DNA from 4 places in the Streptomyces paludis genome. Region 4 is predicted to be linked to each of the others. Evidence: riboswitches for the same ligand, from Rfam matches in the RefSeq annotation. Region 4 holds a riboswitch; each other region holds the start of a gene.

Region 1 (2,193 bases), 2.7 Mb from region 4:
CCCTCGCTCGAAGGGGTCGCGCAGCGGCTGGAGCGGGCGCTGCTGCGGGAGGGGACGCGCCGGGCCGGGGTCGATGTCTTCGAGGGGTTCACCACGGCCGTACTGGCCGAGATCCCGCACGGCGAGGACGTCGTACGGCTGCTCAACCGCGGCCATCCCGAGCCGCTGCTGATGTGCGGGGACGGTGCCGTACGGATGCTGGCGCCGGGTGATCCCGCGCTGCCCCTGGGGATGAGCGAGCTGGGCGCGTGGCCGGACCGCGCGGAGCCGAATCCGTATCCCGACGGCGCGATGCTGCTCTTCTACACGGACGGGCTCACCGAGGCGCGTGACAGCGCGGGTGTCTTCTACCGCCCGCGTGAGCGGCTCGACGGGCGGGTCTTCCCGGGGCCCGACGAGCTGCTCCAGGCGCTGATCGACGACGTACGGGTGCATACGGGCGGCGGCAGCCAGGACGACATGGCGCTGCTGGCGGTCAGCCGGCCGGTGCTGGGCTCCGCGCCCGGTTTCACGCCGGGGGCGGCGGCCGGAGCCGTGGCGGGGGTGGAGAGCCCTCAAGAGGCCGGCTCCGACCCCGGCCCCGCGTCGGAATCCGCCGCTCCCGGGCCCGAGGGACACGGGCCGTGATCGGGGCGTACCGCTCCGCATAACAGCTGACACACCGTCAGAAACACATAACCTCCCAATCTCCGGTCAACTCGCCCGGTTGCGCGCTCTTGTGTCCGGGTGTGTCCGTTGCGAAGTCGTTAACGATCATCAGGAACGGCTTGGAATAAACCCCTGGTCTCTATTAACGTTCGATAACGCAGCGCGGTTGTCCCAGCCGTCGCCAGAGATGGCACCGCGCGCACGCGCCGAATCCCGCAAGGGAACCGGGGAACCACACATTGGGGTGAATCGGGAATTTTCGCTGCCTTGCGCGGACAGCGGAACCCCGTAGGAGACCTTCCTGCTCCGAACCCGTCAGCTAACCCGGTAGGCGAGAAGGAAGGAAAGGAGCGCGCCTCAGTGGCGTCCAACAAGCCTGCCTCCGAAGGCTCCGTAGCAACCGCCGCCCCCGCCGAGCCCTACCGCTTCGGCCGCGGCGAGGGCAACGAGCCGGAGCGCACCTGGGGGGAGTGGAATCCCACCGAGGAGACCGTCCGACCCCCCGTACGCGGCAGGCACCGGGTCACCAAGCAGCGCGGGCTCGCCCGCAGCTCCACGGTCCTCGGCGTGGGTGTCATCGCCGCCGTCGGCGCGGGCGGCATCGCCACCGCGCAGGACAAGCCGGCCGTCTCCATATCCCTGCCCGATGTCATCGCGGACAATCTTCCGGACGCCAAGTCGCTTCCGGGGATCGGTTCTTCGGGCACCAGCACGACGGACAAGAAGGCCAGTGAGGCGGCCCAGGCGCTCGCGCAGGCGCCCCTCTCCACCGCCGGACTCACGGTCGCGGACACCGAGCAGGGCGCGACCGACGCGGGCGAGGCGCTCCGCGCCCGGATCCTCCAGCAGGCCGAGCAGCAGCAGGCCGAGGCCGCCGCCGAGCAGCGCGCCGCCGCCGAGGCCGCCGCCATCCAGCAGGCCGCCTCCGCGGCCAAGAAGCAGCAGACCGAGGCCGAGAAGGCCGCCGCGGAGCGGAAGGCGGAGGCCGAGGCCGCCGCCCAGGCCAAGGCGGAGCAGGAGCGCATCGCCAAGCTGGCCGCCAGCTTCTCCCTCCCCACCTCCTCGTACACGATCACCTCCACCTTCGGCCAGGCCGGTTCGCTCTGGTCCTCCGGCCACCACACCGGCCTCGACTTCGCCGCGCCGACGGGCACGCCGGTCAAGGCCGTGCACAGCGGCACCGTCAAGTCGGCCGGCTGGTCCGGCTCGTACGGCTACCGCACCGTGCTGGAGCTGGATGACGGCACGGAGGTCTGGTACGCCCACCAGTCCTCGATGACCGTCACCGTCGGCCAGAAGGTCGCCACCGGCGATGTCATCGGCCGCGTCGGCGCGACCGGCAATGTGACCGGCCCCCACCTCCACCTGGAGGTCCACACGGCGGGCGGCACGGGCATCGACCCGATGAGCTGGCTCCGCAGCCGGGGCATCAACCCCTGACGTTCACCGTCCGGTTGGGACGCGTACGCCGGGGCCCGCGAGCCATTCGCGGGCCCCGGCGTTTTCCGTTGTCCGGTCCCGCACCACACCACCCCTTACCGCCCC
Region 2 (2,193 bases), 920 kb from region 4:
AGTTGCGGAAGTCGAAGACCGTGTGCAGCCCCAGGCCGGTGAGGAACGCCGCGTCGGCGTCGGTGGCGTGGGCGAGATGGCCGCTGCGGAAGAGCGTGCCGCCGCGCACCCGCCGGCCGTCCGTGGTCGGCAGGCCGCCCACGTCACGGAAGTTGCGCACACCGGACAGTTCGGGCTCTGTCGACGGGACTTGCGGCAGCTGCTGCGTCACGGCGGCTCCTCCGTGTCTGCCGTCGGCGCGGCTCGCCGACGAGGTCGTGTCCTGACGATACGACATGGGTTCGGAGCCGAGGAGGTGACCGCGAGGCATCTGTCCGTAATGACTCATTGAACCCAAACTGCCCTGTTAATAGGGGAGATGGGGTGCGGTCCGTGAGCGGAATCATAACGGTGACGTTCCGTGGCGGCGCCCTCGAAGGTAAAGCCAACCCCATGGGGGATTCGAAGATCGGTCATCGACGCAGGGTGACGGGTGGTGCGTGATGATATTCCGGTCAACTCCTGCGGCTGAAAACAACTGCTTGTACCGGACGTCCGACTCGCCTACGTTCACCCTCAATCCGGGCGGAACGCCGAATCCTGCCACTGCCCGGGGACCCACACCCGAACCCTTCACGTGTGGCAGGAGCGGGGGACCCAGGCAGTACGCCGATCCGGGTGTTCCGGACCGGCTCGGGGTGAAGCCGCGCACCACGCGCGGCCGGGCAGCTCCAGCCCGAACCCGACAGCTCACCTCGTATGGCGCCGGAGAGGAACGCACATGCCCGCGAAGGGTAAGCACCGCCGACCGAAGAACAATCCGCTGTCGCGCCGCTTCATCGCCGCGAGTACGGGCGGCGCCGCCATCGCGCTGCCGCTCATCGGCGCCACCGGCGCGCACGCCGCCGGCCAGACCGCCCCCGCCGTCGCCCCGAAGGCGGCCCCGGCGACGACGGACACGGCGACGGCGCGGAGCGCGTCCACCACGAGCACGGCCACGGCGTCGACCGCGACCGCCGCGCAGGGGACCGCCGCCACGCAAATCGGCACCAGGACGACGGCCCGTACCTACTCCGTGGTCTCCGGCGACTATCTGTCGAAGATCGCCGTCGAGCAGCGGGTCAAGGGCGGCTGGCAGCGGCTGTACGAGGACAACCGCCAGGCCATCGGCGCCGACCCCGGTCTGATCCACCCCGGGCTGAAGCTGACGCTCGGCGCGAAGGCGGCGTCGGCCGCCCCCGCCCGTACCTCGGCCGCCCCCACCCGTACGTCCTCCGCGCCGGCCGCGTCCGCTCCCCGGAGCGAGGCCCCGGCGAAGGCGTCCGAGTCCGCGTCGTCCGGCCGTACGTCCTCGGACTCCGGCACCTCCGCCGGTACCTCCTCCGGCACGGCGTCGTCCAACACGGCCACGCAGACCACCGGTTCCGGCTTCCTCAAGCCCGTGGACGCGCCGATCGGCACGTCGTACCGCGCGTCGGGCGGCAGCTGGTCCAGCGGCTACCACACCGGTGTGGACTTCCTCGCCTCCGCCGGCTCCACCGTCCGGGCGGTCGGCACGGGCACCGTCGTCGCGGCCGGCTGGGGCGGCTCGTACGGCAACCAGGTCGTCGTCCAGCACAGCGACGGCAAGTACTCCCAGTACGCCCACCTCTCCGCGCTGTCCGTCTCCGCCGGGCAGAGCGTGAACGCCGGGCAGCAGATAGGCGTCTCCGGCGCCACCGGCAATGTCACGGGCCCCCACCTGCACTTCGAGATCCGCACCGGCCCGGACTACGGCTCGGACATCGACCCGGTGGCCTACCTCCGCTCGCAGGGCGTCACGGTCTGAACCCGCTCCCGACCGCGCCGCACGCGCGGCGACCGCCCGGCACCGCGGTGCCGGGCGGTCGCCTTTCCCCGGCTATTCCCGGTTGGGCGAAACTTGACGGATGGTGTTTCTCACCCACGGTCAACCCCTCCTTACGGTCGCGTAAGTCACATGGCCGGGAGGAAGATGGTCCGCTGTGGCAGACGATTCGAGAACAACAAGAGGAAACAGCGGAATCGAGTCGTACGCGGCGATCGGCGACAGCTTCACGGAAGGTGTGGGGGACCCAGGACCCGACGGGCGGTTCGTCGGCTGGGCGGACCGGCTGGCGGTCCTGCTCGCGGACCGGCTCCCGGACTCCGGCGCGACGGCCGACACCGCGCACGGGGACTTCCGCTACGCCAATC
Region 3 (2,193 bases), 250 kb from region 4:
AGAAGAGCCCGTCCCGCAAGCAGAAGCTCCAGGAGAAGCAGCGGCGCCAGCTGGCCGTCGTCGACACGATCGACAAGGCCGAGGCCAAGCTGCGGAAGGCCAAGGTGGAGCTGGCCGAGGCCGTGGCGGAGGCGGTCGACGTCTTCGGGGGCGAGCAGAACGCCTCCGACGAACTCGGACTGCCGCTGGAGACGATCCGCGGACACCTCGACCTCATCGAGGGCGACGGCGCCGCCGAGGAGACCGCGGACTCCCCGGAGGCCGCCGCCGTGACCCCGGCGAAGGCCAAGGCGGCGTCCAAGGCGGAGGCGAAGCCCGAGTCGGAGCCCGAGCTGGAGCCGGAGCCCGCGCTCGTCTAGTCGCGGTATTCGAAGGTACGGGAGCGGGGCCGCGGGTCGGCCCCGCTCCCGTTCGCGTTTCCCCGGCAAGGCCGGATGGCCGTGCGCGTCCGGTTGCTTGACGATTCATCGGGACGCGATCGCCGGGTATTCCGGCGCGATGCCCGGCCGTAACCGCACGCGACCGGAAGGGGTGTTGGTGAATTCTTCCGTGAATTGCGCGTCCGGTGCGTTTTTGATGCGGGGTCAGGCGCTCCGATCCGCCGGTTGGGGACCTCGTCACCCGGGTTGTATGGGTAATAATTGGGCATCTTGTCCTTTATGCTCGGCCTACCGGGGTGACGTGTGTCACGGTCGCGGGGTGGGTGTGGTGGCCATGGCGCCGCGTATTTCTTACGCCTGGCGGGAATTAGGGAATTCGATCTTTCCGGGCCGCAATCGCGGTGGGGGAAGGAATCGGATTCCGGACTTGTTCGGTTCCGCTCTTCTCGCTTAAGTTCACGTCACTCCGGGTGGAACGCCGAATCCTGCCGCTGCCCGGAATCCCACCAACCCACTCATGTACGGCAGGAGCGGGGGACCCAGGTAAGCCGCCGGACCGCACCGCGGACCGGCTTGGGGTGAAGTCTCGTGTACGCCGCGTGACCGGGCATCTCCTGCCCGAACCCGACAGCTCACCTCGCAGGCGATGGAGAGGAACGCGTCATGTTCGCAAAGGCTGTCGCCAGGGCGAAGCACAAGGCGAAGCACCGCCGCCCGAGAACGAACCCGCTGGCCCGCGGCGCCGTCGCCGTCAGCGCGGGGGGTGCCGTACTGGCCCTGCCGCTGCTCGCCGCCACCACCGCCCAGGCCGCGCCCGTCACCGCCCCGGCGGCCTCGGTGCCGCAGGCCCCCGACGCCGCGGTGAAGTCCGTCCCCACCACGTACTCCGTGGTCCTGGGTGACTCGCTTTCCAAGATCGCGAAGGCGCACTCCGTCAGCGGCGGCTGGAAGAAGCTGTACGCGGACAACCGCCGGGCCATCGGCGCCAACCCGTCCCACATCCGCCCCGGCCTCACCCTGAAGCTCGGCACGGCGGCCAAGGGCACGGTCAAGACCGCGCCGAAGACGGCCACGAAGACCGCGACGAAGACGGCCGCCAAGACCGTCACCGCCGCTCCGGCCGCCGTCAAGACGTACAGCAACAACCTGGACGGCTGGATCCGGGAGTCCCTGGACATCATGGCCGCGCACGGGATCCCGGGCAGCTACAACGGCATCCACCGCAACATCATGCGGGAGTCCTCGGGCAACCCGCTGGCCATCAACCTCTGGGACATCAACGCCCAGAACGGCATCCCGTCGAAGGGCCTCCTCCAGGTCATCGACCCCACGTTCAAGGCGTACCACGTGCCCGGCACGTCCCTGAACAGCTACGACCCGGTCGCCAACATCACCGCCGCGTGCAACTACGCCGCCGCCCGGTACGGCTCGATCGACAACGTCAACGGCCCCTACTGACGGCCGGCCCAGAAACAGTCGCCGCCCGAGGGCGGACGGGAAGCACCCCGTCCGCCCTCGGGCCGTCCGCGTCCGCGTCTACCCGAAGGTGAACGAGTACGCCTCGATGCCCTCGGCGGGCCGGATCTCCAGCCGGGCCCGCTGCGCCGTGTCCCCGTCGACGAGGGAGTAGAGGGTCGGGGTGCCGTCCACGCGCAGGGTCTTGACCGTACGGCCGTCGACGAGGACCTCGACCGGCCCGCTGCCCGCGAGGACGACATTGACGTTCCTGGCGTGGTAGTTCAGCGCGAGCGCGGCGTCCGGACCGGCCGTGAAGTGTTCGTACCCGGCGGTCCAGGTGCCGTCCAGGGCGATG
Region 4 (2,193 bases):
TCTACGAGGCGCATGTACGCCCGGCCACGGCCACCGCCGTCATCGTCGGCGACCTCACCGGCGTCGACCTGGACGAGATCCTCGCCGACACCCTCGGCGCCTGGACCGGGAACACGGCCGCGCCCCGGCCCGTACCGCCCGTGACCGCGGACGACACGGGCCGCGTGGTCATCGTCGACCGGCCCGGCGCCGTCCAGACCCAGCTGCTGATCGGCCGTATCGGCGCCGACCGGCACGACCCGGTCTGGGCCGCGCAGGTGCTCGGCACGTACTGCCTGGGCGGCACGCTCACCTCCCGGCTGGACCGGGTGCTGCGCGAGGAGAAGGGCTACACCTACGGTGTACGGGCCTACGGCCAGGTGCTGCGCTCCTCGGCGCCCGACGCCCCGGGCGGCCCGGCCGGCGCCTCGATGCTCGCCATCAGCGGCTCCGTGGACACCGCCTCCACCGGCCCGGCGCTGGCCGACCTCTGGACGGTGCTGCGCACGCTCGCGGCCGAGGGGCTGACCGACGCCGAGCGCGATGTCGCCGTACAGAACCTGGTGGGCGTCGCCCCGCTGAAGTACGAGACGGCCGCCTCCGTCGCGGGCACCCTCGCCGACCAGGTCGAGCAGTTCCTGCCGGACGACTTCCAGGCGCGGCTGTACGCGCGGCTGGCCGAGACCGGCACCGTCGAGGCGACGGCCGCGGTCGTCAACGCCTTCCCGGTGGACCGGCTCGTGACCGTGCTGGTCGGGGACGCGGCGCAGATCAAGGAGCCCGTCGAGGCGCTCGGTATCGGCGAAGTGACCGTGGTCACCGGCTGATCCGGCCGTCCGTACAGGGCAGGGAACCCCGGCGACATCGGTCGCCGGGGTTCTCCGTTCTGTCCCTGTTTTCCGTGGAAACATGCCGTCTGCCCCTGTGGGGAACGCGACAAAACAGCCTGTCTGTTTGGCGCGGGAAAGCCCAGCGGCTTAGCGTCGGTCCGGCTGTTCGCCCGTTGCGCCGCACCCGTGGCATCGGACAGTCATCGCCGAGTCCCCGTCAGGCGCGAGCCCGAGGGAGCCGGGGACCCACAGTCCCTGGGGTGAATCGGACCGCCTTCACGCGCAGTCGCGCCGTGTGGAGGGGCCCGTAGGAGACCTTCCTGCTCCGAACCCGTCAGCTAACCCGGTAGGCGAGAAGGAAGGAAAGGACCCGTCACCCCATGGCGTTCACCCGTACCGCCGGGAAGCACCGCGCCCGGAGGCGCCCGACCCGCCGGGGCGCGAACGCCGCGGGCGTCGCGACCCTCACCGCGACCGGTGTCATCGGCACCCTCGCCGCCTCCCCGGCACTCGCCTCGGGCGCCGGTGCCGAGGCCGCCTCGCAGACCGGCTTCAACCGGGTCGCCGACCTCGGGGACGCCCTCGCCGCCGTGGTCGACGACCAGGCCCACGCCCAGCGTTACGCCGCCGACCGGGCGGCCAGGATCAAGGCCGAGGCCGTCGCGCGGGCGGAGGCCGAGCGGCTGGCCGAGGCCCGCGTCAAGGAGATACGCGCCACCCGGGAGCGCGCCGCGCGCGCCGCCGAGCGCACCCTCCTCAACACCTTCCAACTCCCCGTCGCGGGCTCGTACATCACCACCGGATACCGGGCCGGCGGCTCCCTCTGGTCCTCCGGCAGCCACTCGGGCGTCGACTTCCGCGCCGCGTCCGGCACCCCGGTGGTGGCCGTCGGCGCCGCGACCGTCGTCGAGGCGGGCTGGGGCGGCTCGTACGGCAACAACGTCGTGCTGCGGATGAGCGACGGCACGTACACCCAGTACGGCCACCTCTCCTCGATCGAGGTCTCGGTGGGCCAGAGCCTCGCCCCCGGGCAGCGCCTCGGCCTCTCCGGCGCCAGTGGCAACGCCACCGGACCGCATCTCCACTTCGAGGCGCGGACCGGTCCGGATTACGGCTCCGACATGGACCCCGTCGCGTACCTCCGCGCGCACGGCGTGAACGTCTGACGCGCCCCCTGCCGTACCCCTGACGCGCCCCGGGCCCACCCCCGCCGGCTCACGCTCCTCGCGCGCGCCCCCTCGCTCCGTAACCGCTCCGCCGTCCGACCTGCCCGTTGGCCAAAAGATATCCATGGATTTCGGGCACCCTTCGGAAATTCTCGTTGATTGCAATAGAGTCACGGAACAGGCGTCAATCGGCTGCGTTTCGCGCGGATTAAGGCGGA

The links. Region 4 has a riboswitch for cyclic di-AMP ahead of DVK44_RS26850 (M23 family metallopeptidase). Riboswitches for the same ligand answer to the same signal wherever they lie in the genome.
Region 1: it holds a riboswitch for cyclic di-AMP, as region 4 does, so the genes downstream of both, DVK44_RS14645 (M23 family metallopeptidase) here and DVK44_RS26850 (M23 family metallopeptidase) in region 4, are expected to answer to the same signal.
Region 2: it holds a riboswitch for cyclic di-AMP, as region 4 does, so the genes downstream of both, DVK44_RS30890 (M23 family metallopeptidase) here and DVK44_RS26850 (M23 family metallopeptidase) in region 4, are expected to answer to the same signal.
Region 3: it holds a riboswitch for cyclic di-AMP, as region 4 does, so the genes downstream of both, DVK44_RS28040 (transglycosylase SLT domain-containing protein) here and DVK44_RS26850 (M23 family metallopeptidase) in region 4, are expected to answer to the same signal.

What each region holds. Positions count from the first base shown of each region.
Region 1 covers NZ_CP031194.1:3,340,906-3,343,098, reverse strand. Annotated here, with positions in the region: gene DVK44_RS14650 (PP2C family protein-serine/threonine phosphatase) at 1-627, shown strand, start outside; cyclic di-AMP (ydaO/yuaA leader) riboswitch at 843-997, shown strand; gene DVK44_RS14645 (M23 family metallopeptidase) at 1,009-2,088, shown strand.
Region 2 covers NZ_CP031194.1:6,998,545-7,000,737, forward strand. Annotated here, with positions in the region: gene DVK44_RS30885 (tyrosine-protein phosphatase) at 1-211, opposite strand, end outside; cyclic di-AMP (ydaO/yuaA leader) riboswitch at 606-739, shown strand; gene DVK44_RS30890 (M23 family metallopeptidase) at 761-1,807, shown strand; gene DVK44_RS30895 (SGNH/GDSL hydrolase family protein) at 1,983-2,193, shown strand, end outside.
Region 3 covers NZ_CP031194.1:6,327,154-6,329,346, forward strand. Annotated here, with positions in the region: gene DVK44_RS37385 (hypothetical protein) at 1-359, shown strand, start outside; cyclic di-AMP (ydaO/yuaA leader) riboswitch at 879-1,039, shown strand; gene DVK44_RS28040 (transglycosylase SLT domain-containing protein) at 1,044-1,838, shown strand; gene DVK44_RS28045 (cytochrome c biogenesis protein DipZ) at 1,917-2,193, opposite strand, start outside.
Region 4 covers NZ_CP031194.1:6,080,973-6,083,165, forward strand. Annotated here, with positions in the region: gene DVK44_RS26845 (M16 family metallopeptidase) at 1-806, shown strand, start outside; cyclic di-AMP (ydaO/yuaA leader) riboswitch at 1,004-1,176, shown strand; gene DVK44_RS26850 (M23 family metallopeptidase) at 1,190-1,975, shown strand.